Regions from separate parts of the Marinobacter sp. SS8-8 genome, predicted to be linked through region 1. Evidence: predicted binding sites of a transcription regulator. Region 1 holds the regulator's gene; each other region holds the start of a gene.
The links. Region 1 encodes sigma-54, which starts transcription at its own class of promoters, with help from an activator protein. Its sites were predicted from a motif close to ANTGGCATNNANNTTGCTNT; they were not measured.
Positions count from the first base shown of each region.

Region 2: glnK (P-II family nitrogen regulator) is a predicted target of sigma-54. The motif match lies at 2,039-2,058, and genes of this name have one in related genera.
Region 3: glnA (glutamate--ammonia ligase) is a predicted target of sigma-54. The motif match lies at 1,787-1,806, and genes of this name have one in related genera.
Region 4: QPL96_RS03065 (TorF family putative porin) is a predicted target of sigma-54. The motif match lies at 4,616-4,635, and genes of this name have one in related genera.

Region 1 is NZ_JASSVN010000001.1:247,888-255,234, forward strand. It holds gene lptC (LPS export ABC transporter periplasmic protein LptC) at 1-243, shown strand, start outside; gene lptA (lipopolysaccharide transport periplasmic protein LptA) at 227-793, shown strand; gene lptB (LPS export ABC transporter ATP-binding protein) at 771-1,496, shown strand; gene QPL96_RS01070 (RNA polymerase factor sigma-54) at 1,704-3,230, shown strand; gene hpf (ribosome hibernation promoting factor) at 3,331-3,639, shown strand; gene ptsN (PTS IIA-like nitrogen regulatory protein PtsN) at 3,726-4,196, shown strand; gene rapZ (RNase adapter RapZ) at 4,224-5,108, shown strand; gene QPL96_RS01090 (HPr family phosphocarrier protein) at 5,116-5,385, shown strand; gene mgtE (magnesium transporter) at 5,516-6,877, shown strand; gene yjgA (ribosome biogenesis factor YjgA) at 6,940-7,347, shown strand, end outside.
Region 2 is NZ_JASSVN010000011.1:81,041-88,387, forward strand. It holds gene QPL96_RS12345 (YifB family Mg chelatase-like AAA ATPase) at 1-1,470, opposite strand, end outside; gene QPL96_RS12350 (accessory factor UbiK family protein) at 1,531-1,785, opposite strand; gene glnK (P-II family nitrogen regulator) at 2,168-2,506, shown strand; gene QPL96_RS12360 (ammonium transporter) at 2,581-3,849, shown strand; gene speE (polyamine aminopropyltransferase) at 3,912-4,793, opposite strand; gene speA (biosynthetic arginine decarboxylase) at 5,005-6,915, shown strand; gene QPL96_RS12375 (sigma-70 family RNA polymerase sigma factor) at 7,040-7,347, shown strand, end outside.
Region 3 is NZ_JASSVN010000008.1:30,636-37,982, forward strand. It holds gene glnA (glutamate--ammonia ligase) at 230-1,633, opposite strand; gene typA (translational GTPase TypA) at 2,204-4,015, shown strand; gene pip (prolyl aminopeptidase) at 4,118-5,080, shown strand; gene dtd (D-aminoacyl-tRNA deacylase) at 5,172-5,678, shown strand; gene QPL96_RS09980 (response regulator transcription factor) at 5,762-6,430, shown strand; gene QPL96_RS09985 (ATP-binding protein) at 6,517-7,347, opposite strand, start outside.
Region 4 is NZ_JASSVN010000002.1:232,583-239,929, forward strand. It holds gene QPL96_RS03050 (3-oxoacyl-[acyl-carrier-protein] synthase III C-terminal domain-containing protein) at 1-1,778, shown strand, start outside; gene QPL96_RS03055 (DUF4399 domain-containing protein) at 1,902-2,330, opposite strand; gene QPL96_RS03060 (MBL fold metallo-hydrolase) at 2,654-3,646, shown strand; gene QPL96_RS03065 (TorF family putative porin) at 3,832-4,557, opposite strand; partial or broken gene QPL96_RS03070 (prepilin-type N-terminal cleavage/methylation domain-containing protein) at 4,989-5,142, shown strand; gene QPL96_RS03075 (mechanosensitive ion channel family protein) at 5,230-6,501, opposite strand; gene mmsB (3-hydroxyisobutyrate dehydrogenase) at 6,704-7,347, opposite strand, start outside.

The sequences.
Region 1 (7,347 bases):
GAAAACCTGCTTTACCTGACTGGCAATGTCCGGATACTCCGGAATGTGGACGGTCGGGACACCACCCTGACAACGCCAACCCTGACCCTGGACAACGACCGGGGCCTGGCATACACAGATGCACCCGTAGAAATACGCGACGTGACAGGAACCACCCGTGCCACAGGCATGAAAGCGTGGATCGACGAGCGGATTCTGGAACTGAACTCCCAGGTGGAAGGACTCTATGAAACCGGAAACTAACCGAAACCGGGGCCTGATGGCTGCCCTGCTGGCCATCACCTTGACCGGGCCGGCAGCCGCTTTCGAGCTTGATTCTGACATCCCCATCAAAGTAACCGCAGACAACGCCCGCCTCGACGACAACCAGGGTATCGCCACCTACACCGGCGATGTAGAGCTGGAACAGGGCGAGACCCATCTGAGTGCGAAGCGTGTGGTTCTGTACCGCGACGAAAACGGGCTGAACCGGATTGAAGCCTTCGGAAATCCGGCCCGTTACCGCCAGCCAAGCCGTGAAGGCGGAGGTGAAACCGACGCCAGGGCGCTGAATATCACCTGGTCGGCCGCTGACCAGCGTCTGATCTTTGAACGGCAAGCGGTCATCGAACAGAATGGCAACCTGTTCCGTGGCGACATCATCCATTATGATACCGCCCGCCGGGTCGTCACGGCCCAAGGCGGCGCCGATAGCGGCGAAGGGTCCGGCCGGGTAGAAATGGTGATTCAGCCACGCAGCACTGACAGACGCACTGATAGACAGGAATCCGATGGCAGTTCTGAGGGCCAGTAATCTGGCAAAGAGTTATAAACAGAAAAAAGTGGTGATCGACGTTTCCCTGGAAATCCGCAGCGGGGAAATTGTGGGTCTGCTGGGCCCCAATGGCGCCGGTAAAACCACCTGCTTTTACATGATCGTGGGGCTGGTTCCGGCCGACCACGGCCGGATCACCATCGACAGCCGCGACATCACTCATCTGCCCATGCACGGCCGGGCGCGCCAGGGCATCGGCTACCTGCCCCAGGAAGCCTCGGTATTCCGCAAACTGTCGGTGCGCGACAACATCATGGCCATTCTGGAAACCCGCAAGGGTCTGAGCAAGGCCGAGCGGGAAAAAAAGCAGGAAGAATTGCTCGAAGAATTCCACATTACCCACATTCGTGACAGCATGGGCATGGCCCTGTCCGGCGGCGAACGCCGGCGTGTGGAAATTGCCAGGGCCCTGGCGATGGAGCCGGCCTTTATCCTCCTAGATGAGCCGTTCGCCGGTGTCGACCCCATTTCCGTGAGTGATATCAAACACATCATCCGGCATCTCCGGGACAAGGGCATCGGTGTACTGATTACCGACCACAACGTACGGGAGACCCTGGACATCTGCGAGAATGCCTACATCGTTTCCGGTGGCCACATCATCGCCTCCGGTAATGCCGAATCCATTCTGGCCAACCAGCAGGTAAAGGAAGTGTACCTGGGCGATGAGTTCCGGCTGTGAAATTGGGGTCAGATGAAATTGGGGTCAGATGAACTTTTCATCTGACCCCAATTTCATCTGACCCCCGGATTGTTTTGATGATCGGTAGCAAGTAAACTCGGCAAAGAACTTGCTAGGGTAATAAAGAGCCAAGGCAAGTAACCGACATATAAAGATTTTTTTCACTACCCACGACACCGGGAGCTGATGAGTGACGGATCCTGAACCATGGTGATGAAAGCCTCCTTACAGTTAAAGCTGGGTCAAAGCCTGACCATGACGCCCCAACTGCAACAGGCGATCCGGCTTCTACAGCTTTCGACTCTCGACCTTCAGCAGGAAATCCAGCAGGCCCTGGAATCCAACCCCATGCTGGAAACGTCCGAGAATGAGGATCAGCCGGAAACCGACACCGGCAATGACGAACGGGAGGCCAATGCCACCGAGTCTGCCGCTGAAACGGCTCCCGAGCCTTCACCCGACTGGGATGAAAGCGAAAACGGTCCGGACTGGTCCTCGGAAAACGAAATCCCGGATAACATTCCGGACGATCTTCCGGTCGACACCGCCTGGGACGATATCTACCAGTCCGCACCGGCACCTGCCGCCCGGAACGATGACGAAAACGATCACGATTTCGAGACCCGCAACTCCCCCACTGACACGCTTCAGGATCACCTGGAATGGCAACTGAACCTGACCCCGATGAGCGAACGGGACCAGGCCATTGCACACGCCTTGATGGATGCAGTGGATGAGCGCGGTTACCTGACCAGTTCCCTGGAAGAGATTCATTCCGGGTTGCTGGATGAAAACGAAGAAGACCCCCTTGAGCTGGATGAAGTCGAGGCAGTCCTGCACCGGCTGCAGCATTTTGACCCTCCTGGCGTGTTCGCCCGGGACCTGCAGGAATGCCTGCTGATCCAGCTCAACCAGTTGCCGCCGGAGACGCCCTGGCTGGCCCAGGCTCGCCTGGTCATCACCCATTACATCAATCTGCTCGGCAACCGCGACTACGCCCAACTGTTGCGCCGAAGCCGCCTGAAAGAAGACCAACTGCGGGATGTACTGGCCCTGATTACCGGCCTCAATCCCCGTCCCGGTGACGTGATTGACCGCGCCGAACCTGACTATGTGATTCCGGATGTGATTGTTCGCAAGCACAACAGCCGCTGGCGCGTTGAACTGAACCCGGAAATTGCCCCGCGCATCCGCGTCAATGCCAGCTATGCTTCTCTTATAAGGCGTGCGGACAGCAGTGCCGACAACACTTACCTGCGGGATCAGCTGCAGGAGGCGAAATGGTTTATCAAGAGCCTGCAGAGCCGTAATGAAACCCTGCTGAAAGTAGCGACCCGCATTGTCGAGCACCAGCAAGGATTCCTGGACCAGGGTGAAGAAGCCATGAAACCGCTGATCCTTTCTGATATCGCCCAGGCGGTTGAGATGCATGAGTCCACGATTTCCCGGGTAACCACCCAGAAATACATGCACACCCCCCGGGGAATTTTCGAGCTGAAATATTTCTTCTCCAGCCATGTCAGCACTGACGAAGGCGGTGAATGTTCTTCCACGGCAATCCGCGCGATGATCAAAAAGCTGATTGCCGCGGAAATGCCCAAAAAGCCGTTGAGCGACAGTAAAATTGCAGCCATGCTAGGGGAACAGGGAATCAAGGTTGCGCGACGCACAGTTGCCAAGTACCGGGAGGCCATGCACATTCCGCCTTCGAACGAACGCAAACGACTGGTCTGAACACCCGGGGTCCGGGCGCAACGCACTATTCGCCGGCGCACAATGCACCAGCACCCAGACCGGCTCCCAGGAGCCGGAACGATGACAACAGGAGACGCCTATGCAACTCAATATTTCAGGCCATCACGTAGAACTGACTCCCGCACTGAAGGATTATGTTTCAGAGAAGTTCCAGAAACTCGAGCGTCACTTTGACCATATCAGCAACTGCCAGGTAACCCTGGAAGTGGAAAAAGTACGCCAGATAGCGGAAGCCACGCTGCACGTGGTTGGTGGTGACCTTCACGCAAAGGCAGAAAATGAGGATATGTACGCAGCCATCGATGCCCTGATCGACAAACTGGACCGCCAGATCCTCAAACACAAGGAAAAGAATGTAGACCGGATGCACGGAAACGGCTCTCGCTAACTGGCTGTTTTCATGCAAGTCATCCAATCGAGCTGCGACATGGCTTACGTGTCGCAGCCTTTTTTTAACGGAAATGCAGTCGATCCATGAGCGACACATCCCTGACCATAGACAACATACTTGCACCGGAGCTCACCCTCTGTCGGGTGTCGGCATCCAGCAAGAAACGGGCTCTGGAGTTTATTGCCGAGCAGATAAATCACCAGGACAATACCCTCAGTGAAACCCAGATATTCAATAACCTGATCTCACGGGAACGTCTGGGCAGCACCGGTATTGGCCAGGGAATTGCCATCCCGCACTGCCGCCTGGAAGGCCTGGATCACGTGGTGGGCGTACTGATGACGCTGGAAGAAAGTGTCGAGTTCGACGCCATCGACAACCAGCCGGTAGATCTGATCTTCGCTCTGATTGTGCCCAAGGAGGCCACCAGCGAACACCTGGAACTGCTCAGCCAGCTGGCGGAAAAATTCAACGAGCGGTCGTTCTGTGATCGCCTGCGACAATCCGAGGACGCCAGCACCCTGTATGAGCGCATGACCGCCTCGGGCGGATGACATTCATTGCAGTGGAGGTACGTGGTCATGAAACTGATTATCGTCAGCGGCAGGTCAGGGTCGGGCAAGAGTACCGCACTTCATGTGCTGGAAGATCTGGGCTTCTATTGCATCGACAACCTCCCGATCGGCCTGCTTTTCCCCCTTACCCGGGAAGCCGCCAGCCAGACAACACCGGGCCGGCTCGGCAAGATGGCCGTGAGCATCGACGCCCGCAACCTCTCTGGAGAACTGGCCAACTTCGAAGAGATCTATCGCCGCCTCCAGGAAACAGGGGTGACCCTAGAGATCATCTTCCTGGATGCCGACGAACAATCCCTGCTGCAGCGTTTCCATGCGACTCGCAGAAAGCACCCGTTGAGCGACGACAAGACCTCTCTGCGGGAAGCCATCACCAGCGAAAAAAAACTTCTTGAACCACTTTCCAAGCTGTCCGATCTGTATGTGAACACCACCGGTATGTCCATGTACGAACTCCGGGATATGGTGAAGCAGCGGGTGGTCGGCAGGAAGGACCAGGAACTTGCCCTGCTGTTCCAGTCGTTTGGCTTCAAGCACGGTGTGCCGCTGGATTCCGACTATGTCTTCGATGTTCGTTGCCTGCCCAACCCCTACTGGGATACCAGTCTCAGGAAATACGTGGGCACCGATCAGCCGGTGATTGAGTTCCTGGAGAAAGAACCGGCAAGCCGGAAGATGATCGATGATCTCAAGACTTTCCTGGGCACCTGGTTACCTTCCTTCGCGGACAGCAACCGCAGCTACATGACCATTTCCATTGGCTGTACCGGAGGCCAGCACCGCTCTGTGTATGTGTGCGAGCAACTGGGAGAGCACTTCCGGCAACGCTACAACAATGTCCAGGTGCGGCACACCGAACTGCCACATTTGCAAACACGGGAAGAGATCTGACCAGCCCATGATTCGCCGCCCGATTACCATTATCAACAAACTGGGGTTGCACGCCCGTGCCACCGCCAAGCTGGTTGCCACAGCCTCCGAATTCGACAGCAGCGTGAGAATCGCTGGCAAGGGCCGGGATGTAGACGCCAAAAACATCATGCAGGTGATGATGCTGGCAGCCAGCAAAGGCACGGATGTGGAGCTCATTGCCGACGGACCGGACGAGGAGCAGGCCATCGATGCACTGGTGGAGCTCATCAACGATTATTTTGGCGAGGGCGAATAAAAATGGGGTCAGATGAACTTTTCATCTGACCCCATTTTCATCTGACCCCGATTTAATTTCCTACAACTCTTTCTCACCGATAGCGCCTAACTCCGCTATAATACAGGCGTTTTCTCACGCCGGGTGATTCATGACCGATATTCTGGAAAAAAGCCAGGCCCGCCAGCGCCTTCGCTCCCTGAGCGAAGCCCTGGACAGTGGCGCGCTGAAGCAGGTTGCACGCATCCTGAACGGTGGCCTGAGCCCCAGCGACATTGCTCACCTGCTGGAATCTTCGCCGCCCCGGCAGCGGGCGCTGTTATGGAATCTGGTCGACAAGCAACTGGAAGGGGAAGTCCTCCAGTACCTGAGCGATGATATTCGCGGATATTTCCTGAGCCAACTGAACGCCCAGGAACTGGCGGACATTATTGAGGATTTCGAGTCGGACGACCTGGCCGACTTGCTGCAGCAGTTGCCGGACACGGTGATCCAGGAGGTTCTGGACACCATGGACGAGCAGGACCGCCAGCGTGTGGAAGAGGTCCTTTCCTACCCGGAGGACACCGCCGGCGGCCTGATGAACACGGACACCATCACGGTGCGCCCGGACATCAGCATTGACGTTGTACTGCGTTACCTTCGCCGGCACCGTACCTTGCCGCCCATGACCGACAGCCTGATTGTGGTCAGCCGGCGCGATGAATTCATCGGTATGCTGCCGATCACCAAGATGCTGGTATCCAACCCTGCCTCGACCGTACGGGAAGTCATGGACACCGACATCGAGCCCATTCCCGTTAGCCTCTCCGACACCAAGGTCGCGACACTGTTCGAGCGCTACGATCTGATCTCGGCACCGGTGGTGAACGACGAAGGCCGGTTGCTGGGCCGGATCACCATCGATGACGTGGTTGACGTTATCCGCGAGGATGCGGATCACTCGCTGATGAGCATGGCCGGTCTGGACGAAGATGAAGATACCTTTGCTCCGGTCTGGAAAACCACGCGCCGCCGGGCGATCTGGCTCGGGATTAACCTGGTTACCGCGCTTACGGCATCGGCAGTGATCGGCATATTCGAGGCGACCATCGCCAAAGTAGTGGCGCTTGCGGTGCTGATGCCAATTGTTGCCAGCATGGGCGGCATTGCCGGCAGCCAGACCCTGACTCTGGTCATCCGGGGCATGGCCGTCGGGCAAATCAGCGGCGCCAACGTTCGTTGGCTGCTGAACCGGGAGTTTCTTTCCGGCATCCTTAACGGGCTGCTCTGGGCGGCGGTGGTCGCCGGTGCTGCCATGCTCTGGTTCCAGGAGGTGCTGATTGGAGCCATTATTGCGGCCGCCCTGGTGATCAATCTTGTTGCAGCGGCGCTGGTGGGCACGGTGCTGCCGCTGTTTCTCAAGTCACGTAATATCGATCCGGCTCTGGCTGGTAGCGTGATACTGACAACCGTGACGGATGTGGTTGGATTCATGGCCTTTCTTGGCCTGGCGACCATTTTCTACGCCTGATAGGCGAACATGGGGTCAGATGAAAGCTTTCATCTGACCCCGACTTTACGGCTACTGGATTTATGAAAGACAACCACGACAACCCCGACAACGACGCGCCGGAATACGACGGCCCCAGCAAGTCCCAGCTCAAACGGGAAATGCATGCACTGCAGGACCTGGGCAGGCGGATGCTCGACCTGGGCAAGGATCAACTGGAAACCCTGCCGATCAGTGATAGCCTGAGGGCTGCCATCGAGGAATCCCGGCGCATCCGCCAGAATGAGGCCAGGCGACGGCACCTCCAGTACATCGGCAAGATCATCCGCCAGGAAGACGATCCCGAGGCCCTGAAAAAAGCCATCGACGCCTTTGATGCCGGTAGTGAAGAACACACCCGCAGACACCACCTGGCCGAACGCTGGCGCGACCGGATGATTGCCGAGGGCGATTCGGTGGTGGGGGAATTCTTCAGCTACTGCCCGGGGGCA
Region 2 (7,347 bases), on a different contig from region 1:
AACCAGGTGGACCTGGTGGAGTCCGTCACAGTCCTCAAGATCCGCGAGGGTACGAGCCACCCGCAATATCCGGTGCAATGCCCGGGCCGACAGCCCCAGCTTCTCCATGGCGCCGCAGAGCAACTGCTCTCCCTGGTGGTCCAGTTGACAAGCTGAGTGAAGTCCCCGCCCTGCCAGGGCAGCGTTCACGCAACCCCGCTCCGATTGTTTCATCCTGGCTGCGATAACCCGTTCCCGGACCCTGGCACTGGCCTCGCCATCGCCGCCCTGTTGCATCAGTAGGCCGCCACCCTGAACCGGGACCTCCACATGCAGATCGAACCGGTCCAGCAGAGGCCCGGAGATCTTCGACCGATACCGCATCACCTGCTGCGGTGTACACTGACACTCAATGGTCGGGTGACCACTGTAACCGCAGGGGCATGGGTTCATCGCCCCGACGACTTGAAAGCGAGCCGGAAAATTCACCTGGCGCGCGGCCCGGCTGATCGTAATGTGCCCCGTTTCCATGGGTTCCCGAAGCACTTCCAGAACCCGACGCTCAAACTCTGGCAATTCATCCAGAAAAAGTACGCCGCGATGGGCGAGAGAGATTTCCCCCGGCCGCGGGCTGCTCCCGCCACCGACCAGAGCCACCGCGGATGCTGTGTGGTGGGGCGCCCGGAACGGCGGCTGGCGCCACCCGCCCTCTCTCATGGCAAGCCCGGCAACCGAGTGAACGCTGGCAACTTCCATGGCCGCATCGTCGGTCAATGCCGGAAGAATACCCGGCAGACGGCTGGCCAGCATGCTCTTGCCGGTACCAGGCGGCCCGAACAATAACAGGTTGTGGCCGCCGGCGGCGGCCACTTCGAGCGCCCTGCGAGGGACCCGTTGGCCGCGGACATCGGAGAGGTCTGGTATCTCACCGTTGTTGCCGGGTACCCGCTCCAGTGGTGATTTGGGCACCGGAACCAGCCTGGCCCGGCCGCTGAGGTGTTCACATACGGTCAACAGGTGGCCGGCCGCCAGCACGTCACCCTGGCTGGCCAGGGCCGCCTCGCCGGCATTGCCGTGGGGAACCAGCAAGGCTCGCTGGTCCTGCCGGGCAGCAAGCACAGCCGGAAGCACGCCCTTCAGAGGCCTCAGCGCGCCATCGAGGGACAGCTCCCCGAGAAACTCGCAACCGGCAAGACTCTCCGCCGGAATCTGGCCCGATGCCGCCAGAACCCCAAGGGCAATGGGCAGGTCAAACCGGCCGCCTTCCTTGGGCAGATCAGCGGGGGCGAGGTTGATCGTAATGCGGCGGGCGGGGAAGTCGAACCCCGCATTCAGAAGGGCACTGCGAACCCGCTCCTTGCTCTCGCGAACGCCGGTTTCAGGGAGGCCGACAATCGAGAGTGCCGGCAATCCCCCTGAGAGGTGGACTTCAACTGTAACGGGTGGAGCAGACACGCCGATTATGGCGCGGGAATGAACGATAGCTAACATGACAACCTTCCATGGTGACCGGAAAACCGTGCCCGGCACCCTGCCGGACTGATCCGGAGTTTATTGTTCCTGCAGGGACTTTTCCAGCTCGGCGACCCGTTTTTCGAGCGCCTCCACCTTTTCACGGGTCTTCAGCAGCACCGCCTGTTGGGCATCAAACTCTTCCCGGGTTACCAGTTCCAGGCGGGACAGGACCGACATCACCGTTGCCCGAGCCTGGGTTTCAAAATCCTCTCGGGCGGCGCGGGCCATATCGGGAACGAACTGACCAAGCTGGCCCTGTAACTGGGCGAAAATATCCTGGGGACCCTTCACACATCACCTCACTGATTCCAGAAATGTCGGGCTTCGACTAAAAGAGAGGAGCTCTCACCGGTTTACGGGAGTGTATCACACCGCAGCCCCTGCCATACTGTGCCCGGTCGGCCTTATAATAATGGACGAACGGCCAGTGAGCCCGCTCCAATTTGACTCACCGGCTGACTGCCCGCTCCATTTTGGTGCAGATCTTTGCGCCATTCTGGTACGCGGATATTGTAGATTATTGTTTTGAATGTGTTTTTTTTGCGTTGGCATACCCGATGCTAAAGCCCTCGTACGCAATCCGCACAATTGGTGTGCGAGGTGGCAGCATCCCGACCTCAACAACTGGCCGACGGGCCCTCACTGTTGGGACGGCTTTACCAAGGAGAAAGCAATGAAACTTGTGACAGCGATCATCAAGCCTTTCAAACTGGATGATGTCCGTGAGGCACTATCCGAGATTGGCGTGCAAGGCGTAACCGTCACTGAAGTCAAAGGCTTCGGTCGGCAGAAAGGCCACACAGAACTGTACCGTGGCGCGGAATACGTGGTGGACTTCCTGCCCAAGGTCAAAGTGGAAGTGGCCATTAGCAACAACCTGCTGGACCAGGTCATCGAATCCATTACCAAGGCAGCCAACACCGGCAAGATCGGTGACGGCAAGATTTTCGTGACTGAACTGGAACAGGCCATCCGTATCCGGACAGGCGAAACCGGCGAAGAAGCGGTCTGAACCCGCTCTGATTTTTTCGATCAGCCAACGCAAAAAAATTTATAACCTGAAAAGCCTCGTGCGGAGGGCTTCATATGGAAAGCAATCTTTTTCACCTGCAGTATGCTATAGACACCTTTTACTTCCTGGTGTGCGGTGCATTGGTTATGTGGATGGCAGCGGGCTTCGCCATGCTGGAATCTGGCCTGGTGCGTGCCAAGAACACCACGGAAATCCTGACCAAGAACGTGGCTTTGTTTGCCATCGCCAGCATCATGTACCTGGTCAGTGGCTATGCCATCATGTACGGCGGTAACATTTTCCTTTCCGGGATCGCGGACGTTGACACCGCCGCTGTTCTGGGTGACTTCGCCAGCCGGGAAGACGGCTTCGAGGGTGGCTCCATCTACTCCGGCGCGTCTGACTTCTTCTTCCAGGTTGTGTTCGTTGCAACGGCTATGTCTATCGTCTCCGGCGCCGTGGCCGAGCGCATGAAGCTCTGGGCCTTCCTGGTCTTTGCTGTGTTCATGACCGGCTTCATCTACCCGATGGAAGGTGCCTGGACCTGGGGCGGCGCTTCGGTGTTCGGCATGTATACCCTGGGCGACCTCGGCTTCAGTGACTTTGCCGGTTCCGGTATCGTTCATATGGCTGGTGCGGCCGCAGCTCTGGCAGGCGTTCTGCTGCTGGGTGCCCGTAAAGGCAAATACGGCCCGAACGGCGAAATCCGCGCCTTCCCGGGTGCCAACCTGCCGCTTGCAACTCTCGGTACCTTCATTCTGTGGATGGGCTGGTTCGGCTTCAACGGCGGTTCGGTTCTCAAGCTGGGCGACATCGCCAGCGCCAACTCCGTGGCCATGGTGTTCCTGAACACCAATACCGCCGCGGCCGGCGGTGCAATTGCCGCCCTGATCACCGCCCGCCTGATGTTTGGCAAGGCTGACCTGACCATGCTGCTGAACGGCGCGCTGGCTGGCCTGGTGGTTATCACGGCTGAACCATCCACTCCGAGCGCCCTGACTGCGACCCTTTTCGGTGCCTTCGGCGGCATCCTGGTGGTCCTGAGCATCGTGACCATGGACAAGCTGCGCATCGACGACCCGGTGGGCGCCATCTCGGTTCACGGTACCTGTGGCTTGCTGGGCCTGCTGCTGGTTCCGGTCACTAACGGCGACGTCAGCTTCAGCGGCCAGATCATCGGCGCCATCACCATCTTCGTCTGGGTATTCGTTGCCAGCCTGATTGTCTGGGGTATTCTCAAGGCTGTCATGGGCATTCGGGTAAGCGAAGAGGACGAGTACGAAGGTGTGGATCTGTCCGAGTGTGGTATGGAAGCCTATCCGGAGTTTGTCAGCAGCAAATAATAATCGCTGGCAACATAAAAGCGAAGAGGGGTGCCATCTGGCGCCCCTCTTTTTTTGCCGGCTTAACCTTCCTCTGGCCTGATCTCATCCTCCAGCGCATCCACCATGAACTGGGGCATCGCCAAGGCCCCGTAGTGCACTCCGGCATTATAGTAGCGGGTCACGAACGGCCGGTTGTTGACATCGTCCTCGCGGAAATATTTTACCGGGTTCTCCTTGCTGGCCATGGTGCAACTCCACCAGCCGGTCGGATAGACCGGCTGCGGGAACGGCAGGGTCTGGAGGTGACGGAAGCCGGCCTTGCGCATGTCATTGTGGATGTCCTTGATGATGGTGTTGGTGTGCAGCAGAGGAGACTCACTCTGCTGCACAATAATGCCGCCCTCACGCAGCGCCAGCATGGCGTCACGGTAGAAATCCACGGCAAACAGGCCTTCCGCCGGGCCGACCGGATCCGTGCTGTCGATAATGATGAGGTCTACACTGCCCGGCGCCATGTCGCGGATCCACTGGATGCCATCACCAAAGAAAAAATTGGCGCGCGGGTCGCTGTTCGCCTCGCACAACTCCGGAAAATACTTCTCTGACAGGCGGGTAACCCGCTCATCAATTTCCACCTGCCAAGCCTCTTCCACACCCGGATGCCTGAGCACCTCCTTCAGGGTGCCGCAATCGCCGCCACCAACAATCACCACCTTTTTCGGGTCCCGATGGGTAAACAGGGCCGGGTGCGTCATCATCTCGTGGTACAGGAAATTATCCCGGGTGGTCAGCATCACGCAGCCATCCAGAACCATCAGGTTGCCGAAGGTCTCAGTTTCATAGATCTCAAGCTTCTGGAACGGCGTCTGCTCTTGGTGGAGCTTCTTTTTCACCTGCAGGGAGAACGCCGTTCCCTGGTCCTGGAACACCTCGGTAAACCAGCCATCATTGAGTACTGTCATCTCTTGCCTCCCGCTGTGGCCCTTGGGCTGTGTTGAAAGGGCATATTGTAGGGGTGCCCCACCCTGAGCTAAAGGGATAATCGTTATTACCGGACAGATAATTTCCGCACCCGGTTCTTTTAGGCGGGGATGGGAATCCCTACAATGGCGGCCATAGGCCGGCCCCTGACCGAACAGCCGCCGGCTCCGGTTTCCTGACAGGATAGCAAGCATGAGCGAAGCCAGCGCGACCCCGGCCCACAAGGTTTATAACATTGCCCACTGGAGTGATGGCTACATCGGCGTCAACGCCGGGGGCCAGGTAATGATCCGGCCGGACCGCGGCCACACCGCGGCTCAGATCAATCTGCCGCAGCTGACCCACACACTGACCGAATCCGGGCTCCAGCTTCCGGTTCTCATCCGCTTTGTCGATATCCTGCATGATCGGGTCAATAAACTGTGCAATGCCTTCAACAAGGTGGCGAACGAGCAGGCGTACCGGGGCCGCTACACAGCAGTTTACCCCATCAAGGTGAACCAGCAGCGGCGGGTGGTTGAAGAACTTCTGGCTGCGGAGCCTGCCGCCTCGAAGGGACAGATCGGCCTTGAGGCAGGCAGCAAGCCCGAGCTGATGGCGGTGCTGGCGATGTCCCGGCAACCGGGCTCGGTGATTGTCTGCAACGGTTACAAGGACCGGGAATACATTCGCCTGGCCCTGATTGGCCAGGCCCTGGGCCACCGGGTATTTATTGTGGTGGAGAAACAATCGGAGCTGCCGCTGATTCTGGAGGAAGCCAACAACCTGGGCGTTGAACCGCTGATTGGCGTTCGGGCCCGGTTGGCGACCATTGGCAAAGGCAACTGGCAGAATACCGGTGGTGAAAAATCCAAGTTCGGCCTGTCCGCCAGCCAGGTGCTTGATGTGGTAAACACCCTGCGCGCGGCTGATGCGCTGGGTGCCCTGCAACTGCTGCATTTCCATCTCGGCTCCCAGATTGCCAATATCCGGGACATCCAGACCGGCTTGCGGGAGTGTGCCCGGTTTTACAGTGAGCTACGCCAGATGGGCGCCCCGATCGGCACGGTCGATATCGGCGGTGGCCTGGGCGTCGATTATGAGGGTACCCGCTCCCGCAGCAGCTGTTCCATGAATTACAGCGTTTATGAATACGCCTACAACGTGGTGCATATTCTGCAAGCGGAGTGCGACCGCCAAGGCATTCCCCACCCGGATCTGATCAGCGAATCCGGGCGCGCCCTCACTGCCCATCACTCGGTACTGGTGACCAACGTGATTGATCGCGAAGCGCCGGAAAATCGCGCCCCGAAGCAGCCGGAACCTGGGGCACCGGCCCCGCTGCACGATCTCTGGCGCGATCTGGAGAGCCTGGAAGAGACCAACTCCCCACGCTCACTGGCAGAGATCTACCACGATGTGCTGCATGCCATGGCGGATGTTCATGCCCAGTTTGCCCACGGCCTGCTTTCATTGCAGGAGCGGGCAGAGGCTGAAACGCTGTATACCCGCTGCTGCCGCCTGCTGCGAAACCAACTGGACAGCAGCAACCGGGCCCACCGGGAAATCATCGACGAGCTCAACGAAAAACTGGCCGAAAAGCTGTTCGTGAATTTCTCCCTGTTCCAGTCACTGCCGGATGTCTGGGGCATTGACCAGATTTTCCCGGTCATGCCGGTCAACGGCCTGAATCGCCCGCTGAATCGCCGCGCCGTGATCCAGGACATCACTTGTGATTCCGATGGCCGCATCGACCGGTACGTGGATGGCCAGGGCACGGAAACCACCCTGCCTTTGCCGGAAGACCAGCCCGGAGAGCCTCTCCTCATGGGCTTTTTCATGACCGGGGCCTATCAGGAAATCCTCGGAGACATGCACAACCTGTTCGGCGACACCCATTCCGTGGATGTCCGCCTGACAACGGAGGGCGGGTACGAGATCGGTGCGCCCATCACCGGAGATACCGTGGCGAAGGTCCTTCGTTACGTCAACTTTGAACCGGACGCCCTGCTGGAAGCGTATCGGCGACAGTTCACGGCGTCCGGGCTGACACCGGAAACCCAGTCGGCACTGCTGGCAGAGCTCTCTTCCGGGCTGGAGGGCTACACCTATCTGGAAGAATAATTTACCGGTCAGTTGATCCGCGCCTCAGACAGATCCGTAAATCCTAAGACTGACAAACCCGGGGCGAGTGCATAGAATGATGACCAGAACAAGCTCAAATCACGCGACTGTCAAGGAGCGTCCGGTGACCACACTGGATCAGAAGCCAGCCAGTTCCGAGGGTCGCAAAGACCCCTGGAGCCAGTTGCTGCAGAAAGTGGGCAAGAACCAGGATCGCGAGGCGTATCATGCGCTATTCCAGCATTTTGGCCCGCAGATCAAGTACTACGCCATGGCCAACGGTCTGGCAAGTCACGCGGAAGAACTGGTCCAGGAAGTGTTCGTGTCTATCTGGAGGCGGTCCTGCCTCTATGACTGGCGCAAAGCGGCTGCGTCCACGTGGATCTTCACGATTGCCCGGAACCAGCGCATTGATATGTTGAGAAAGATGCA
Region 3 (7,347 bases), on a different contig from region 1:
AACCAATGTGTCCAGTTTTTGGACGGCCAAATACGCTCCGGAGAAAGCTCAAAATTGATCCCAGCATCTCTCCTGGCAAAATTTCTTTCTCATAAAAAAGGCACCATACTGTCTGGATGCCCAGTAGTATAGCGCCTTTTTATGCCGGGCCAAGCCGCTCAGATCCACTTTAAGTGAACGGCTTGCGCACGGGCGGGGCTTTGCTGCTGCTCCTCTCGGGAGAGGGGAATTAGCAGGAGTAGTACAGCTCGAACTCAACCGGATGAGTGGTCATGTTCAGTTTCTCAACTTCACCGCGCTTCAGGTCCACGTAGCCCGCGATCATGTCCTCAGTGAATACGCCGCCACGGGTCAGGAAGTCATGGTCCGCCTCCAGGCAGTCCAGGGCTTCGGACAGGGTTTCAGCAACCTTCGGAATGCTCAGGGCCTCTTCCTTTGGCAGGTCGTACAAATCCTTGTCCATGGCATCGCCTGGGTGGATCTTGTTCTGGATGCCGTCCAGGCCAGCCATCATCAGGGCAGCGAAAGCCAGGTACGGGTTGGCAGCCGGGTCCGGGAAGCGAACTTCAATACGACGCGCTTTCGGGCTGTTCACGTAAGGGATTCGGATGGAGGCCGAACGGTTGCGGGCAGAGTAGGCCAGCATGACCGGTGCTTCGTAGCCCGGAACCAGGCGCTTATAGCTGTTGGTTGCAGGGTTGGTGAAGGCATTGATGGCCTTGGCGTGCTTGATAACACCGCCAACGTAGTACAGGGCTGCTTCACTCAGGCCGGCATAGCTGTCGCCTGCGAACAGGTTCTTGCCGTCTTTACTCAGTGACATGTGCACGTGCATGCCGGAACCGTTATCACCAACGACCGGCTTGGGCATGAAGGTGGCCGTTTTGCCGTAAGCGTGTGCCACGTTGTGTACGCAGTACTTGAGGATTTGAACTTCGTCAGCCTTGCGGGTCAGGGTGTTGGCGCCAACGCCGATTTCACACTGGCCAGCGGTGCCCACTTCGTGGTGGTGAACTTCAATGTCCAGGCCCATGGATTCCATGGCCGCACACATGGCGCCACGCAGGTCGTGCAGGCTGTCAACCGGCGGAACCGGGAAGTAACCGCCTTTGACGCCCGGGCGGTGGCCGATGTTGTTGCGGTCAAAATCTTCGCCGGATACCCAGGCCGCTTCTTCGGAGTGGATGTGGTACGACGAGCCCTGCATGTCGACGTTCCACTTGACGGAATCAAAGACAAAGAACTCCGGCTCCGGGCCGAACAGGGCGCCATCGGCGATGCCGGTGGACTTGAGGTATTCCTCGGCGCGACGGGCAACAGAACGCGGATCGCGCTCATAACCCTGCATGGTAGACGGTTCTACGATGTTGCAGGTGATGTTAACGGTGGTTTCTTCAGTGAACGGATCGAGTACGGAGGTCTCGTCGTCCGGCATCAGGATCATGTCGGATTCGTTGATGCCTTTCCAGCCGGCAATGGAGGAGCCGTCAAACATTTTGCCGTCTGCGAAAAAATCTTCATCCACTTCGGTGGCGGGCAGCGTTACATGCTGCTCTTTACCGCGGCTGTCGGTGAAGCGCAGGTCAACCCATTTGACTTCGTGTTCTTTGATCAAATCAACTGTCTTGGACATTATGCATGCTCCGTAAGTTATACCGCACAGGCGGCTGTATTCATGTTCATGGTGCCGGATCGCTCAGAGTGCTGAGTTCCGATCTGTTTCTCAGGTTTGCGCAGCTTAGCAAATGCCAGTGCGTCTTACCTGCAAATTTCGGCTGCTTTCGATAAAGCAAGGTGCTTGCCAATTTTCAGGGCATGCTCCAGAACGGCGCAACCGCCAGGGTTTGGGGCATGTCCTGCGCAAATTGGCCGGCCTTCATATTGAATATTTGCACCAATATGGTGCATATATTCGTTGCGCGCTCAGAATGGGTGCGCCGCTTGAGTAAGAACGGGCAAAAAGACGGGTAACAAGAATAGGCGTTTTTCTTCATATTAACGACACAGACTTTTCGCTATACTGCGCGCCGCTTCATTTTTACCCTACCATTTCCAGATCCCGGATCGGAAATCACCATGCAGGGTGCCGGGCAGCCAGCTCCGGTGAATGAGTTCATTTTACGGATTTGAGACGGCATGTGCTGGGGTTGCCCCTGCGAACCACCTTCTCAGGTCATTGAGTGCATGCCGCAGGATTATTTTTGTGATTGAAAAACTTCGTAATATCGCCATCATCGCCCATGTTGACCATGGTAAAACCACGCTTGTGGACAAGCTGTTGCGCCAGTCCGGCACGCTGGACCGAAAGGAACTCGAGAACGAGCGGGTCATGGATTCCAATGACCAGGAAAAGGAACGGGGTATTACCATCCTGGCCAAGAACACCGCCCTGAAGTGGAATGGCTACGACATCAACATCGTGGACACCCCGGGTCACGCTGACTTCGGTGGCGAAGTTGAGCGTGTGATGAGCATGGTTGATTGTGTGTTGCTGGTGGTTGATTCCATTGACGGCCCGATGCCGCAAACACGGTTTGTGACCCAGAAGGCGTTCGCCGCCGGCTTGCGCCCGATCGTGGTGGTCAACAAGATTGACCGTCCCGGTGCGCGGCCCGACTGGGTTGTAGACCAGGTGTTTGATCTGTTCGACAACCTGGGTGCGACCGACGAGCAACTGGACTTCCCCATTGTTTACGCCAGCGCGCTGAACGGCATTGCCGGTCTGGATCATGAAAACCTCGATGACAACATGGACGCTGTGTTCCAGGCGATTGTTGATCATGTGCCGGCGCCGAACGTTGATCCTGACGGACCGTTCCAGATGCAGATCTCCCAGTTGGATTACAACAGCTTCCTGGGCGTGATCGGTATTGGTCGCATCGCACGCGGCAAGATCAAAACCAATTCGCCGGTGACGGCGATTGGTGCCAGCGGCAAGAAGCGCAATGGTCGCATACTCAAGATCATGGGGCACTCAGGCCTGCAGCGCGTTGAAGTGGATGAGGCGCAGGCTGGCGATATCGTCTGCGTGAGCGGTATGGATGAGCTGTTTATCTCCGATACCCTGTGTGACCAGGCCAACGTTGAGGCCTTGCCGGCGCTGACGGTGGATGAGCCGACCGTTTCGATGACCTTCCAGGTAAACGATTCGCCCTTCGCCGGCAGGGAAGGTAAGTATGTCACCAGCCGGAACATCAAGGAGCGTCTGGAGAAGGAGCTGCTGCACAACGTGGCGCTGCGCGTTGAAGAAGGCGAATCGGCGGACAAGTTCAAGGTGTCCGGCCGGGGTGAGCTGCACCTGTCAGTGCTGATCGAGAACATGCGCCGTGAGAACTTCGAGCTGGCGGTCGGTCGGCCTGAAGTTGTTATTCGGGAAGCGGATGGCGTGAAGCAGGAACCCTATGAAAATGTCATCGTCGACATCGAGGAGCAGCATCAGGGTCCGATCATGGAGCAGATGGGGCTGCGCAAAGGTGACCTGACCAACATGGTGCCGGATGGCAAGGGGCGGATGCGCCTCGAGTATACCATTCCGGCACGGGGCCTGATCGGTTTCCGCAATACCTTCCTGACCATGACCTCGGGCACTGGTATCCTGACGTCCACCTTCAGTCATTACGGCCCCATCAAGGTTGGCGATGTCACCAGTCGTCAGAACGGAGTTCTGGTATCCATGGCAACCGGTACGGCGCTGACCTACTCCCTTGAAACCCTGCAGAGCCGTGGCAAGCTGTTCCTGGACCCGGGCCAGGAAATCTACGAAGGCCAGCTTTGCGGTATCCACAGCCGTGATAACGATCTGGTGGTGAACCCCACCAAGGGCAAGAAGCTCGACAACATGCGAGCATCCGGCAAGGATGAAGTCATCGGGCTGGTGCCGCCCATCAAGTTCACGCTTGAGCAGGCGCTGGAGTTCATCGATGACGACGAGCTGGTTGAAGTGACACCGAAATCGATTCGGCTCCGCAAGAAATTCCTGACCGAAAATGATCGCAAGCGTGCCAATAAGAAGTAAGCCGGCGCTTGAGTGAAAAAGGGGTCAGATGAACTTTTCATCTGACCCCTTTTTCATTGGCTTAAGCTAAACTCCGGGTAAATCCTTTTTACGGAGCGCTTCATGCTCACCCTGTACCCTGAAATCAAACCCAACGCCCGGCATCGTATTGCGGTTGATGCGTTGCACGAACTCTATGTTGAAGAAAGCGGTAACCCGGATGGCATCCCGGTTCTTGTGGTCCACGGCGGCCCTGGCGGAGGCTGTGAGGAATACCACCGGCGCTTTTTCGATGCCGAACGTTTCAGGATCATTCTGATGGACCAGCGTGGTGCAGGAAGGTCAACGCCTCTGGCGGAACTTGAAGGCAACAGCACCGACAGGCTGGTTGAAGATATGGAGGCTGTGCGCGCCTTTCTCGGTGTCGACAGATGGCTTCTGTTCGGTGGCAGTTGGGGCTCGACCCTGAGCCTGGTCTATGCCCAGGCTCATTCCGGACGAGTGTTGGGGCTGGTTTTGCGAGGCATCTTTCTCTGCCGTCCCCGCGATATTCACTGGTTTTACCAGGACGGCGCAAGCCGGGTGTTCCCGGATTACTGGGCAGATTTTGAGGCACAGATTCCCGGGGCTGAGCGTGGCGACATGGTCGCCGCTTATTATCGGCGGCTCACCAGTACCAACGAACTGGAGCAGATTCAGGCCGCCAAGGCCTGGTCTGTGTGGGAGGGCCGGTGCGCCACTTTGCATCCGAATCCCAGGGTGGTCGAGCATTTTGGTCACCCCCATGTCGCCATCGCCCTGGCCCGTATCGAATGCCACTATTTCATGAATTCCTCGTTCCTGGAGCCTGATCAGATCCTGCGGGATGCGGGTAGACTGTCAGACATTCCGGGCATTATCGTCCATGGCCGCTACGATATGGTCTGTCCTCTCGAGAACGCCCTGGCGCTGAGCCTGGCCTGGCCGGAGGCGGAGCTGCAGATCATTCGGGATGCTGGTCATTCCGCCTCTGAACCCGCGATTGTCGATGCCCTGATTCGTGGTGTTGAGTCAGTTGTTGCCAAAACCGGAAAAAGTGCCGGTTGAATTCCATTCTCAGGGTTGCGGCCTGTGAGCGCCGTGGATAAACTCTGCGCCGATTTTCTTTCTTTCTGTTCATTCGTCCTCTGGGAATTTGATGAAAGGACTTATCCAGCGAGTATCGCAAGCCAGTGTTAGGGTGGAGGGTAAGCCGTTAGCCTCAATAGGAACAGGGCTGCTTTTGTTGCTGGGTGTCGAAAAGGGTGATGGCGAAAGAGAGGCAAGGAAGCTATGCCGGAAAATTATCACCTACCGTGTATTCCCCGATGACGCAGGCCGGATGAACCGAAGCCTTGCCGATATTGATGGTTCCCTTCTTGTTATTCCACAGTTTACGCTGGCTGCCGACACGTCATCAGGTACGCGGGCCGGTTTCTCTTCCGCTGCCGGGCCCGTTGAGGCGGACCGGCTCTACCGGCTGTTCGTTCTGGAAGCTCGCTCCGCACTGGGTGCCGAAAGAGTGGGTGAGGGGCAGTTCGGTGCCGACATGAAAGTCGGTTTGGTGAATGACGGGCCGGTAACCTTCCTGCTTGAGGTTGGGAAAAGGGCGAATGCCTCTTCTGATTTTTTTGCACCGTTCTTTCCGTGCCCCGGGAGCGAGTAACCTGCATACTGGAGTCTGACGGGTTATCCTGGGTGCCTATAAAGTAACTGCCGCGGCTTAAGTGCAGGTTTTGAGAGATCGAGATGAAAATTCTGATTGTTGAGGACAATGCCTTTTTGGCAGAAAGAATCTCAAAATGGCTTGAACGGGCTGATTATGCTGTTGATATTGCAAAGAACGCAGAAGAAGCAGACTTTTTTGTCGGTACAAGCCTGTATGAAGGGATAGTCCTCGACATCGGATTGCCCGATAAAAATGGACTGTCGCTGCTGAGGGAGTGGCGCAAGTCTGGACGGGATGACGCGATACTTATCCTGACCGCCAGGTCAAACTGGTCGGAAAGGGTTCAGGGCTTAAACGCCGGTGCTGACGATTATCTACCGAAGCCCTTTGAGTTCGAAGAGTTGCAGGCCAGACTAAACGCCATCATCCGAAGAAAAGAAGGGCGTTCTACAAACGAGATCGGGGTTGGCGGATACCGGTTGAATAACAACTGCAGAACACTGTCGACCCCAACGGGTGAGGACCATCGGTTAACTGCAACTGAGTTCCGGTTGCTTCAGTGTTTTTTACGTTCGCCTGGAAGAGTGTTCTCCCAGGATGATCTTGTGGATCTTTTGTACAATATCGACAGGTCACCCGGGAATAACGTGATTCAGGTTTACATAACACGGCTTAGAAAACTACTTGGTAAGTCAAAGATAAAAACCCTTCGCGGACAGGGTTATTTTTTCGACCCAGATGAACCTTGAATATTTATCCGTGAAGGGGCGTCAATGCCTCATGACAGGATGCGAGAACAAAGGCCGGGGCGCAGGAGTTATTTTTTTGACCCCTCCTATGAGAAAACCGGAGTGAGCTTGCTGGCGGAGAACATTACATCCACTCTGAGTCCTCCCATTTTCGACCTTGAAAAAGCCAATTTTCCGGAGTAATTGTCCACGATTTCATCTACGATCGATAACCCGAGGCCATAGCCCGGTGTTTGTTCATCCAGTCGTCGTTTTCTCATCGTTAACTGGTCCAGGTTATCCTGTTCAACGCCCGGTCCATCGTCTTCTATTGTTATTTTAAATATATGATGGTATTGAGCCAGGGTTATGTCGATCCTGCCATCGCTCCACTTCGCTGCATTATCAAGAATATTACCGACTACCTCATTGAAATCATGCTCATCGATTGCCCAGAAAAAATCATCAGGCAAATCTTTTTTCAATAAGTAGCTTTTTCTCGGATAGATTCTCCGTACAACATCAATGATTGCCTCAACCTTTTCCACAACCTTTATGGGTTTTCCCGAATATTGCCCCGACATCTCGGCCCTTCTCATCTGGGTATCGATGATCTTCCGTAACTCGGATAATTTTGCATGAAGAAATTCCCGGTCATCCTGTTCGATGGGGGTGTCCTGGTCGCCTGTGATCGCGATAGCAACGGTTAACGGGGTTTTGATGCTGTGTGATAGATCCGACATTGATCTTCTGGAGCGATTCAAACGCCTGTCCAGAACTTCAAGAAGATGATTGAAATCAACAACCACCTCTCTGAACTCCACAGGGGAGTCCTCCGCCAGGCGTGTGCGGCGACCATTCTTTAATTCAGACAACTGAATACTCAAATCACCGAGTGGTTTCAGGGCGATATTTACGCTCAGATATATAAAAAAAAT
Region 4 (7,347 bases), on a different contig from region 1:
CTCCGACTGGCACCGAAATCGCCGAGCGGGCGGCTGCGGGAGGCTATACAACACGCTATGACCTGCTGCGCGACATCGGCCTGCACCTTTTCTGGGCGAACCGTTACGCGCTGGTGATGTACGACAAGCAACCGATGCGCTGGCGCGATGTCCCGCGGACCCGCGACGATGTCTTCGTGTCTCTGCTGCAAACCTGGGAGGGGCGGGAAGCCAAGTCCGCAAGTGTCCGCGAAACCTACGCGCAGCTGCCGGCGAAGTGGAACGAAGCGGCTGAGGACGAGCTTTTCGACATGCTCTTTGACGGCTTCTCAAACAAGCTCCATCTCGCAGCGTCACTCCCGCCGATCAAGGCCACGATTGCCGAGGCGCTCGCCACGGCCGATGCCAAGACGACCACCCTCGGTGACTATAATCCCGACCACCCGCGCTACAGTGTCGACGACATCCTTGATGTCTCAGACGAGCAGGCGGAACTTGAGGCGCTCCGGCGCTGGGCGATGGTGCTGCACAACCAGCACCCATGGGAGCGGAGCCAGGCCAGGCTGAAGCCGTTGGCAGAGATGCAGGATGACGACATCGTCGTGCTGTATTATCCGAAAAACCGCCACGTGCTCGACTTCATCAACCACGAAAAGAGTGGTACCACCGGTGCCAAGCAGGCGCCGACGCCAGATCCTGCCGTCGAGCCCGTGAGACCCTATCCGCCGGTGGTGATTGGCGACGATGCGCCGATCCAGCCGAAGATCGAGGCGCTGGCCGTCCGCAAGGGTGAGGTCATCTGCTCAAACGAGGATGTGGTCCGGAACTCCCCATCCTCATGGTCGCCGATGAGCGCGGCGGAAATCGCCGACAAAACCGGCATCGAACGGCGCCGTTATACCGCCGAACCACTGGAGAATATCGCCCTTGAGGCCGCGCGGGCAGCGATGAAGCATGCCGGTCGCCGGTCCGAGGAGATCGGTGCGGTGCTGTTCTGCTCCTGTACCTCGAGCCGGCTGATTCCGTCGACAGCCACCTGGCTCTCAGGCCAGTTAGGCATCATGCAGACCCATTGCTCGGCCGACATCGTCGCCGCGTGCGCCGGGTTCCCGTATGGCGTCGCCGAGGCGGCTCGCCTGCTGCGGGAGATCGAACGTCCGGTCCTGCTGGTCATGGCCGAGAAGTTCTCGGACAAGATCGGCAATGCCCGACCGTCGCGGATGATCTTTGGCGACGGGGCCGCCGCCGTGGTGATCGCGCCGTCCGACGGTGAACGTGACATTCATGTGGTCCAGACCTATGCGAGCGGCCCCGCCAGTCAGGTGAACTCCATCATCTGGCCGAATCACGATTTCGACAACGACATCACAGTCTATGGCCCCGAGGTCAAGGCGTTGGTCAAGCGCTACCTGAACCAAATGATGGACGAGCTTTCCGAACTCGGGCTTGAGATCGACATAATCGTACCCCATCAAGCCAACAAGACAATGATCATAGAGATCGCCGAGCCCCAGGGAATCGACGCCAAGGACATTTACTTCAACATCGCCGAGGTCGGCAACGCCTCTGCGGCGAGCATCCCCATCGCGCTGGCCGACGCCGTCTTCGACGGGGCGATCAGCAAACGGTCGCTGGTTTTCACTCCGGGCTTCGGTGCCGGCGCCGTCGGTGGCTACGTCATCCTCTCGCTGGACCCGGCGTTGGTCGCGCCAGAGGTGACCACCACCCTCGCCATGAGCCCATCGTCGATGAAGGCGCATTCCTCGATTGAAGATATCAAGGAGGCGTTCCACGAATAAATTCTCGTTTCAGCGAACTGACGAGTCGTTTCTGTTGCGCCTTCTGGAGTTGCGCAAAGAACCGGGCATGATTACCCGTGCCTGCCTGCCCCTAAACCGTCTGCCCCTAAACCCCGCGCTAAATTATTCAACCGTGATCGTGATCTGCTCAGAGGCGACCGGCTGACTGTGCGGCACGTGCGCATAATTGCCCAGTAACAACTGCAAAGTGTGCTTGCCAGGCTGCAGCGTAATCTCGGTTTCTGTTTGCCCTCCGCCGAAATGCTTGATTTGATCGGTGGCTGGAAGCGGCTTGCTCAAATCGGACGGCACCTCAGTATCGATCAACAAATGGTGATGGCCGGTACCCGCTTTATCGACACCCGCCGGCGCGACGCCCATATTCCGCAACCCAAACACGACTTTGATGGTGCCCTCAACCGTTGCGCCATCGCTTGGCTGAACAAAATACACTTCGGCATTTTCCGGGGCATCTGACACCACGCTCTTAGCGAACGCGTTTACTGGCGCGATCAACAGAGCTGACAATAAGGTGATTGCGATCTTGTTCATTTCACGTTCTCCTTTAAATTCGCGAAATGTCAGTATAGTCGGCGAAATGGAGTATCGTTACCTGCTTCAACCAGACTCAACCCGGCAAACACTCAGAAAATAGATCCCGGTTTTCTACTACGCCTTCAGCCTAAACGCGCAGGCGTGAAGGCGTTATGGATTACGGGGTCACGATGTTGAACCCAAGATCAAACGCCTTGGTCAAATGTCCAAATTTTTTCTGTAACCGAAAACCAGATTCTGATTTGGCGAAATCCGACCGTTGGTCACAGAATAAAAAATAAATCTGTCCCGTTTTTCGACATCATCAGTGAGCCCGATCCATGACCATCGACCGTGAACGCCTGGCAGCCCTTGCCGCAGAACCTCATTTCCACCGGGGCAAATATCGAAACCTGGAGCCTGTGCCCCGCCATGGCCTGGGGGATTTCCTGCGCTGGCAACTGGCCCCCGGCCGCCGTTTCCCGCAGGGTAAACGCTACACGCTGCTGCGTCCGGATGGCCACTTGCTGATGAACCCGCCGGCAAAGCCACAACTGGTCTGGCTGGGGCATGCGTCATTCCTGTTCCAGCATCGGAGTCTGAACGTACTGACCGACCCGGTGTTGTCGGACCGTGCCAGCCCTTTCCGGTTGGTCGGGCCGAGACGGTTCACGCCACCCGCCCTGACGGTGGCGGAAATGCCGCCGATCCACCTGGTACTGATTTCCCACAATCACTACGACCATCTCGACGAAGCAACGGTGCGCCAGTTGCACCAACGTTTTGGCGCTAACCTCTGTTTCTGTATTCCCAAGGGGCTGCGACGCTGGTTCGAGAAGCGCGGTATCCACAATCTGGTGGAGCTGGACTGGTGGCAATCGACGCCCCTGGCCGGCAAAAATGAAGTATTCTGCCTGCCAGCCCAACACTTCAGCGGACGAACCGCCACCGACACCAACACCTCGCTGTGGTGTAGCTGGCTGCTGGAAATGGACGGCTTCCGGTTCTATTTCGGCGGTGATACCGGTTATGGTCAGGTGTTTCGCGACATTGGCGAGCTGTTTGCGCCCATTGATCTGGCGCTGCTACCCATCGGCGCCTACGACCCGCGCTGGTTCATGGCCCCGGTGCACGTGGCGCCGGAAGAGGCGGTCAGGATTCACCAGGATATTGGCGCCCGCCAGTCGGTAGCCATGCACTGGGGCACGTTCGTGCTGACCGACGAACCCATGGACGAGCCACCCCGGCGACTGCGGCTGGCGCTGGAGAGACAGGGCATAAGTGAGTTGGCCTTCCGGGTAATGCAGCATGGGGAAGTGTGGTCGCGGCAGTGATTAACGGGAAAACCGTCAAACACAACGCTGTCCCAGATTCTGAAAAATAGATCTGCCCCGGTTTTTGAAGTACGCCGGCTGGGCGGATGGCCTCTGCGCCCAATGGCATTAGTCGTCACTAACGCCGCCCCCACTCAGTCGGGGACGGCCATCTTTTATAAGGATGAATACTGCCGTCAAGCCCCTTACATCAGGTCGAAATCAAGACCATAGCCCACCGTGAAGCGAACGGCATCCATATTGGGCGATAAACCACCCACTGCACTATTGGTTGGTTCGACATCGCTCTTGTCAATGGCAAAGCTGAAGCCATCCTTGCTGATACTGGCGCCAACATGGTTGTAGCTGATATCACCGTTACCGTACTTGCCGTCATTGGTGTAGTCATAACGACCGGCATAGAGACTGATATCCACGGCACCCGCGGTAAAATCCGCGCTGCCGAAGAAATAGATATCACCCTCGTCAAACGCCTTATCTTTGTTGGCGGAACCGGCATCAATCGTGTAGTTCAGGCCAACCGTGATCACGCCGTAGGTTCCGGAAACATAAGCCTCTGTGTAATTGGTATTTGGAAATGAGGTGTACTGGTAGGTCAGCACGCCCAGATCATAACCGAGAGCGCCCGCCTCGCCGGCGAAACCGGCATAGAAATCCACCTCACCACCACCGAGACCCGCATCACCCAGTGTGGAGGCCCAGGTACCGGCATAAATACCGGAGTCGTGGCCCCAGTCGATACCACCCTGGACAACGGCACTGTCTCCTGAATACGTCGTACCGCGGAAGATATAGTTGGAGAGTGCGCTAACATTCGCCGTTACTTCGGCCGATGCCGCGCCGCTGAGTAAAAATGATGCTGCCGCCGCAGTGCCCAGTACCGTTGCTTTGATGGATTTATGATTGGTCATGGATGAACTCTCTAATTGGTGAAAAGAAACATGTCGCTCAAAAGCACAGTACTAGCAAAAAGCATAAATTGTACCAATCATTAATTTGTTTATTTTACAATAACTTGAATTATTTTATCGGGGCCTGCATTATTCAGGCTCAATCTAGGCGCACCATAATTGCGCAACGGGGATCTGTTTTAGTGCGGCGCCCCTTATGATAAGCCCAAGGCCATGCAGGTGGATTCGTCGACCCTTTTTTCGGACACTTTGAGGCAAGATTTGCGTATATTGACTGAGGCGTTTATTCGGCCCAAGCGTCGGTAGTCGCTCGCATTGGCTGTGATCCGAGAGAGAATGCACAGAACCAGATCTGTTCCGGTTTTCAACAGCCTCATCGTGACTCAACAATCCAAGGGAGCACAGCATTGGTCGATCTCAGGCAGAGCAGCCTGTGCCACAACCCGGCGGTAAATGCACCCACACAGGGCTTTACTTTGATTGAGTTGGTTGGTCGTAGTTATTGTCATTCTGGGGGTTCTCGCCGCCTTTGCCTTGCCACGCTTTGCGGATCTCGGCTCTGACGCCCGCATTGCCACCCTTGAGGAATTCGGCACACTGCAACTCAAACGATATACCGCACAAATCGAAAGGGCGATTAGATTAAATAGTTCTGTCCCGGCTTTCCCATGATTACTTCTCTGGCATTTCCTTGATGTAAAGGTCTTGTTGCGGGAATGGGATGGTGATGCCTTCTTGCTTGAATCGGCGCCAGATCTCCAGATTGATGTCAGAGCGTACACTACCGAAACCTGCTTCCGGGTCTGCGACCCAGACCCGCGCTTCCAGATGAATGCCGTTGTCGCCGAACTCCGTTAACCGGCACACTGGCTCCGGCTCCGAAATCACCCGGGGGTGCTCCCGGGCGATCTCCAACATGATGGCCATGGCAAGCTCCACGTCATCACTGTAGCTTACCGAAACCGGGATCTTCAGGCGTACGTTGGGGTCCGAATAAGACCAGTTAATCACCTCAGTGGTAATAAGGTTTTCGTTGGGAATGAGCGTATCCACGCCGTCGCGGTTGCGCACCACCACGTAGCGGGCATGCAGTGCGACCACCCAGCCGAACTTCTCACCGACACTGACCACATCACCGGGGCGAATCGAGCGGTCGAACACAAGAATAAAACCGCTGATGAAATTGCTGGCAATACGCTGCAGGCCGAAGCCCAGGCCAACACCCAGGGCACCGCCGAACACCGCGAGCGCCGTGAGATCAATACCGACCAGGTTAAGAACCGACAGTACAGCGATGGTGATCAGCACCAGCTTGCTGACTTTGGAAAAACCCACGGCCGCGCCAGGGCTCAGATACGGCAACCGGGACAGTCGCCGATCAATAATGCCCGAGAGCCATACGGCAACCACTAACAAAAGGCCCATCAGCAGGAGTAGCTTGATGACCGCCAACAGGGATATGCGCAGGTCGCCCACGGAGATGGCCAGGCTATCCATGGCCTCAAGCAATCCGGGTAGCAAGCCCACGAGATGCAGACCCACCACCAGCCAGATGAGAGTACTGATTATATTTTCCGAAGCCTTGACCAAGGGTCCGCTTCGCATCCCCTTGCGCAACATATAAACCAGGATGCGAATGAGGGCGAACGAGATCAGCAGCGGGACAGCCAGATCCAGGGCCCAATGGGCCTGATTCAGCGCGGCGAGTGACGCGCGACCCAGCAGAACCACCAGCAGCATTGAGATTGGAAAGGCAAGGCGCTGAATGGTGCGTTGCGTAAAGTGTCGCATGCCCTTGGAATCGACAGCGGTAAGCCGGGCAATGAGATGATGCAAATAAAACGCGGCCATCCCCGCAAACACCAGAACCGCAGCCTGCGGGATGACATCCAGCAGGCTTAGTTCCTGCATGGCCACCAGCAAATCCTGCCAGTTTTCCACCATCGACAACTCCCGAGCAACGAGAATTCAGTAACTGGCCGCACTTGGCAGCATTCAGCCTCTTTACAGTATAGGACCCCAAAAATAACTCTGTCTCGAGTTTCCGTTACAGGGGTGATTGGGCCTCGCGAACATGGGGTCAGATGAAAATGGGGTCAGATGAACTTTTCATCTGACCCCATTTTCATCTGACCCCGATTTCACATTACTCGGGTTTGTAAAGCCGCTGGATGCTGGAAAAGTCCAGCGTGCCATTGCCCTGCCCGGCATGGAGCTCAAACAGGTTGCGGGCCAGCGAGCCCATGGGGATCGCCGCGTGGTTCTTCACCGCGTTGTCGAAAGCCAGGCCCAGATCCTTGTTCATCAGGTTTACCAGGAAGCCGCCCTCATAGCCGCGGGATGCCGGCACACCTTCCATTACACCCGGCCAGGGGTTATAGACGTTCAAGGCCCAGTTGCCGCCGGAGCTCTGCTTCATGATTTCAGACAGTACCGCCGGATCGAGGCCGTTCTTCACGCCCAGAGCCAGTGCTTCACTGGTGCCGGCCATCAGGATCGCCAGCAGCATGTTGTTGCAGATCTTGGCGACCTGGCCGGAACCATGCTCACCGGCGTGGAAGATGTTCTTGCCCATGGCTTCCAGGATGGGCTTTGCCTTGTTGAAGGTCTCTTCCGCACCGCCGCAGATAAACGTCAGCGCGCCTGCCTTGGCACCGCCTACCCCGCCGGAAACCGGTGCATCCAGGAACGGAATATCCTTCGCTTTTGCGGCCTCGGCCACACCACGGGCTGTTTCCGGCGCGATGGTGGAGGAATCGATCACCAGGGTACCGGCCGGCAGATTGGCCA